2 regions of the Vibrio sp. SCP2 genome follow, and region 1 is predicted to be linked to the other one. Evidence: riboswitches for the same ligand, from Rfam matches in the RefSeq annotation. Region 1 holds a riboswitch; the other holds the start of a gene.
What was found. Region 1 has a riboswitch for lysine ahead of tet(35) (tetracycline efflux Na+/H+ antiporter family transporter Tet(35)). Riboswitches for the same ligand answer to the same signal wherever they lie in the genome.
Positions count from the first base shown of each region.

Region 2: another riboswitch for lysine. It lies ahead of lysC (lysine-sensitive aspartokinase 3); the one in region 1 lies ahead of tet(35) (tetracycline efflux Na+/H+ antiporter family transporter Tet(35)).

Region 1 is NZ_JCAFVV010000003.1:287,143-290,305, reverse strand. Features, by position in the region: gene AC5O63_RS12445 (inosine/guanosine kinase) at 1-454, shown strand, start outside; gene AC5O63_RS12440 (H-NS family histone-like protein) at 559-969, opposite strand; lysine riboswitch at 1,563-1,744, shown strand; gene tet(35) (tetracycline efflux Na+/H+ antiporter family transporter Tet(35)) at 1,859-3,163, shown strand, end outside.
Region 2 is NZ_JCAFVV010000009.1:42,062-45,224, forward strand. Features, by position in the region: gene pmbA (metalloprotease PmbA) at 1-404, shown strand, start outside; gene lysC (lysine-sensitive aspartokinase 3) at 575-1,927, opposite strand; lysine riboswitch at 2,045-2,222, opposite strand; gene AC5O63_RS18900 (pyridoxal-phosphate-dependent aminotransferase family protein) at 2,456-3,163, shown strand, end outside.

The sequences.
Region 1 (3,163 bases):
CGCAGGGCCAGTCGGTCTATTTATGGCGGGTTATACTGAAGAATCTGCAAAACGTGAAACGTCTTTGCCATTATTGCCGGGCAGTATTGCAGAATTTAACCGCTACGAATTTAGCCGACCTGCTTCAAAAGGGCTTTGCGATAATCCAATTAAAGTTTACTCGCATATTTCGCCTTATATGGGTGGCCCTGAGAAAATTAAGAATACAAATGGTGCTGGTGATGCGGCTCTTTCTGCTTTATTACATGATATGGCAGCGAATAAATACCATAAAGAAAATGTGCCTAACTCAAGTAAGCACGCACATTCATACTTAACTTATTCATCGTTCTCGCAAGTATGTAAATACTCTAATCGCGCCAGTTACGAAGTGTTAGTGCAGCATTCACCGCGTTTATCTCGTGGACTTCCTGAGCGAGAAGATAGCTTGGAAGAAGCGTACTGGGAACGTTAATTCCGTTATTGAACGATAAAAGCCTCATTAAATTGAGGCTTTTTTACTTGCGGCAATAATAAAAAAGCGCCATATAGGCGCTTTTTGTAAATCATTAAAAGTGATTAGATTAGGAAGTCGTCTAGTGACTTGCCAGCATCTAGTTGCTCTTGGATTACTGAAGGTGTACGACCTTGACCTGTCCAAGTTTTCTCTTCACCAGAAGCATCTACATATTTATATTTTGCTGGGCGAGGAGCACGCTTCGCTTTTGGCTTACTTCCTTTAGACTCACCTGCCAATGCAGAAATAAGCGCTTCGACGTCGATGCCGTCTTTAGTAATCTGTTCAGCAATGGCGGCTAATTTAGCTTCTTGCTCTGCAGCTGCTTCACGTTCAGCTTCTTCTGCTTCTTTACGCTCAGCTACAACAGTAGTTAGTTTATCTAGTGCTTCTTCTAATTGCTCAAGTGTTAGCTCTCGAGAAAAAGCACGTAGACTACGAATGTTTAATAGTGTTTTTGTTAGTTCCGACATTTATTCATCTCTTCACAATATAAGTTGTCGATGTATGAATCATAAACCTCTAAATTTAATATTACAATCTCACTGACATAAATTTACGTAAAATAAACTATCAGAATGTTGTTTGAGAGCCGTTTTATTATTAATTTAGTTGCTTGCAATAAATAGATTTTCTATCGCGCTTATCTCTTATATTAACAGAGGCCTATCTGGGAGTCCGGTTTCATATTAAATGTTATCGTAAATATAAGAGTAGCCCCAAGGTATATGTCTTTCATTATGTATTAGTTCGGAAAAACAAGTCTGGCGTATCAAAAAAATGTATCCGTCATGCAAAGGTAGTCAGATAAACACGTCATTAATCGGGTGGATTTGTGAGTAATCAGAACGTTCGAGTTCAATGGGTGAACCAATATGCTATCCAATGGGATGACTATTCATCAATCTTGAAAGCTTAGTCGAAGTTGGCTAACGATATTTTTAACAGTAGAAAATGGAATATTATGTTGAAAGAGGTGGTGATATGAGTACAATGGGCGCAACCTAATGCGTTTTGTTGGTTAAATTATTGTTAAAATGATTTTTCGGTAGTTTAAAGTTTCAACAATCGCGGTAGAGGCGCGGAATAAATAAGTAGTGTTTGCTGGGGTGATGCCAATGAGCAAACATAAAAGGTTATTTCGCCGAAGTGAATTCTCTCATCAAGGAGGTTTGCTGGGGTTACACTCGAAAGGGGTAACACTGCCATAGTCTATAATTTGTAAAACTATGGAGCGCTACTGTAGGGCTGGGTTTCGCATTCGCTGACCTATCGCTAATTTCAACTTAATTGATTGGAAATGATTTCCTTCAATTAGTCTGCAGTAGATCTCTAACCATTTATTACTGGTTTTTGAAGATCATGAATTTAATTGATTTTGCATCATCTCCTTTATCTCTTTTGCCGCCAATTGTGGCACTGAGTCTTGCTATTATTACCCGCCGCGTACTCGTATCGCTTGGTGTCGGTATTGTTTTAGGCGCAATCCTACTTAACGACTACTCATTCGGTAGTGCGCTTGGATATGTTGGTTCTACCGTTTCAAGTGTCTTTATTGAAGATGGTGGTATCAATACTTGGAATATGAGTATTGTCGGCTTCCTACTATTACTAGGGATGATGACAGCGCTATTGACGCTATCTGGCGGTACACGTGCGTTTGCAGAGTGGGCGCAAACTCGTGTTAAGAGTAAGCGTGGTTCTAAGCTTCTTGCTGCATTCTTAGGTGTTTTCATCTTTGTTGATGATTACTTTAACAGCTTGGCTGTGGGTGCTATCTCTCGTCCTGTCACTGACCGTTTCTACGTATCACGAGCTAAGCTAGCTTATATCCTTGATTCAACTGCTGCTCCAATGTGTGTGATCATGCCTGCTTCTAGCTGGGGGGCTTACATCATGACAATCATTGGTGGCATCTTAGTTTCGCATGGTATTACTGAGTATTCAGCACTTGGCGCATACGTTCGCCTAATTCCGATGAACTTCTATGCGATCTTTGCGCTACTTATGGTATTTGCTGTTGCTTGGTTCGGGCTAGACATCGGTAAGATGCGTGAGCATGAAATTGCGGCGTCACGAGGTCACGGGTTTGCCAAAGAACAAGCTGAAGACTCGGAAGAAGCTCACGAGCTAAACGAAGAGTTGGATATCGAAGAGAGCGATAAGGGTAAAGTATCTGACCTCATCTTGCCGATCGTTTTACTTATTGTTGCGACGGTTGCTTCGATGCTTTACACCGGTGGTCAAGCTCTTGCTGCGGACGGCATTGCGTTTAACTTACTTGGTGCATTTGAAAACACTGATGTAGGTACATCTCTTATTTACGGTGGCCTAGTTGGTTTGGCTGTTGCGCTGTTTACCGTTGTTAAACAAGGTATTGCGGTAAGTGAGATCTCTCGTACGCTTTGGATCGGTGCGAAATCAATGTTTGGTGCGATTCTGATCCTAGTGTTTGCTTGGACGATTGGTTCAGTTATCGGTGACATGAACACAGGTAAGTACTTGTCGACCTTAGCTCAAGGCAATATCAACCCACATTGGTTGCCAGTTATTTTGTTCCTATTGTCTGGTCTTATGGCGTTTTCTACAGGTACATCATGGGGTACATTCGGAATCATGCTGCCAATCGCGGGTGATATGGCAGGTGCAACGGATCTGGCGCTAATG
Region 2 (3,163 bases), on a different contig from region 1:
AGATCATTACCGATGGTGTTCTTGCTACTTACCTGCTTACTAGCTACGCGGCGCGTAAAATGGATATGACGCCTACAGGTCACGCTGGTGGTATCCAGAACTGGTTTGTAAAATCGACAGGTCAGAACTTTGAGCAGATGCTGAAAGAACTAGGTACTGGCTTGCTTGTGACAGAAGTGATGGGCCAAGGCGTTAATGTCGTGACTGGCGATTACTCTCGTGGCGCAGCTGGTTTTTGGGTAGAGAATGGTGAAATTCAGTTCCCAGTGTCTGAAATTACCATCGCAAGTAACCTCAAAGATATGTTTAATCAGATTGTTGCAGTAGGCAACGATGTAGAGACTCGCTCGCAGATCCAAACAGGCTCAATCCTGCTTGAATCCATGAAGGTTGCGGGGGAGTAGACAAGGAGCGGACTATGTCCTAAGGATAGCTAGACCGCTTCGCTACTGGAGAACTAGACTTGACTGTCGATGTCTTGAAGCTTTAGCTCTCCAGCTCTCTAGCTCTCCAAAACGAAAGGGTTGGCAAAAATGCCAACCCTTTAAAATATCCGTCGAATCCCGAATCCCTTTTATTCCTCAAATAACTCTGTATGCAGTTTCTGAATTGCTTGTTTTGAGACTGACTCATCAACTAAGAAACACAGGTTGTGCGGGCTCGCGCCGTAGCAGATCATACGTAGGTTGAAATCTTCCAAAGTGCTGAAGACTTGCTTAGCATAGCCTTTACTCTCACTCATATTGTTACCAATCAGAGCAACCAAGCATAGGTTGTGTTCTACCTCGACCGTACATAACTCTTCGAGCTCAACGCGTGCAGCTTCTGGAAGTTGCGGTGCTCCACCAGAAGTGTCTGTTTGGTCTAGAGTGAGCGACACACTGATCTCTGAAGTGGTAATTAAGTCTACAGAGATTTTATGCTTAGCAAGAATCTCAAACACTTTGGCGAGGAAGCCGTAGGCATGGAACATGTTAGCGCTGCGCAGTGTTACCATGGTTTGGTTACAACGCAGAGCTAGGGCACGGAATAGCGGTGAGCTTTCTACCTGATGGCGAATCCAAGTACCGCCCTTCTGTGGCTCTTTCGATGACCCGACAAATACAGGAATATCATGGCGTAGTGCAGGAAGAAGCGTCGATGGATGGAGAATCTTAGCGCCAAAGTTCGCCATTTCTGACGCTTCACTAAAACTAATTTCAGGAATTGGAGAAGCTTTAGGGGCAATGCGTGGATCAGTGGTGTAAATACCAGGAACGTCTGTCCAAATCTCAAGTCCAGAAGCTTCAACGGCTTCGGCGATTAGGGCTGCACTGTAATCACTACCACCACGACCTAAAGTAGTGGTGTTGCCTTCGGCGTCAGAACCGATAAAGCCTTGAGTAATCACTACTGCATCTTGGCACAGTGGCACCAGTGATTGCTGAGCAAGCTCGCTGATCTGGTCTAGTTGTGGCTCTGCTTTACCGAAATTGCTGTCGGTGCGTAGAATGTCACGAATATCAAAACGTACTGCGCTGATACCGCGCTCTTTCATCAGTTGGGTAAGTAGGTGGGTCGACATCAACTCACCACACGCGACTAAGTGGTCTGTCAGTTTGTGGCTTGCTTGGATCGATGCCGCTTCCGCAAGGCTAGTCACTGTGTCGAGAATCTCGTAAACATCGCTTGCTGCTTGGGTTCCGTCTTCAAGCTGTTCGAGTACTGCATCATGAATTTGCGCCAGTTTAGTCAGAATCTCACTACGACGAACTTGGTCTTGTACGCCATTCGCGAGCTCGACTAGAAGATTAGTGACACCTGAGCAAGCGCTACTCACGACGAGTTTTGTATTTGGATTACCTTCAATAATTGCAGCACAACGGCTCATTGCCTCAAAGTTAGCAACGCTTGTTCCACCAAATTTAGCTACATTAAAACTGCTCACAGCATTTCTCCCACGACTTCCTAAAATAAAAACTTTTGGTAGCTATACCAACATCCAGTGTTTTGCTTTGATGAAGAGAGTTGAGCGAAAGAGAGGGGGTCTTTTATATGTATGACTTTCCTCAGAAGCTCATCATCAGACTGGGCTGATGACAGTTGTAGGGATTCAACCCTAGCAACCGACAGATCCAAACCGACACTTCGGATCTACCTCGGCACTACTCCCCCTCAATGTGCTGTATCGGATTTGTGGCTCCACAACACGTCTACCTGGGCAGTGCTCCTCTTCTGCAAAATAATTTGCTATGTGGCATAAATATTCGCCACATATCCGCATTGAACGTTTTTCTGTGAACTATGTCAATGAGAATTTGTAACTTTATGCCTTTTTATAATTAACAAACTTGTGACACTGGTTTGACCTCAATACTTTGGGCTAATTGCTGCCAACAAAGAATTGAATTAAGGTGGGTTTAAGGAAGTAAAAGATAGAACAAAAATTATAGTGATATTTAAAAAGGAGCTGCCAATGACGATTCAAAGTTTTATTCCCCCTCACCGTATTCTTATGGGGCCTGGGCCTTCAGATATATCTCCTCAAGTGTTACAAGCTTTGAGTCGCCCAACGGTTGGTCACTTAGATCCGTTATTTGTTGGCATGATGGATGAGCTTAAATCGCTGCTCAAGTACGCTTTCCAAACTGACAATGAGTTTACGATTGCCGTTTCTGCGCCAGGGAGTGCAGGAATGGAAACTTGTTTCGTTAACCTTATTGAACCGGGTGAAAAGGTGATCGTTTGTCGCAATGGCGTGTTTGGCGAGCGTATGCGTGAAAATGTTGTACGTGCGGGTGGTATTGCCGAAGTTGTCGATGATGAGTGGGGCGCGCCAGTCTCTGTCGATAAAGTCGAGCAAGCATTAAAAGACAATCCTGATGCGAAAATCCTAGCTTTTGTTCACGCTGAAACGTCGACGGGTGCGTGCAGTGATGCAGAGGCTCTGGGTAAGTTGGCGAAGCAATATGGCCTACTATCCATTGTAGATGCGGTGACTTCACTTGGTGGTGTCCCACTTAAGGTCGATGAATGGCAACTAGATGCGGTTTATTCAGGCAGTCAGAAGTGTCTTTCTTGTGTTCCGGGTCTTTCTCCGGTGACCTTTTCTCCTGCTGCGATTGAGAAAATTCAAGCACGTACCACACCAGTGCAAAGTTGGTTCCTAGATCAGAGTTTAGTG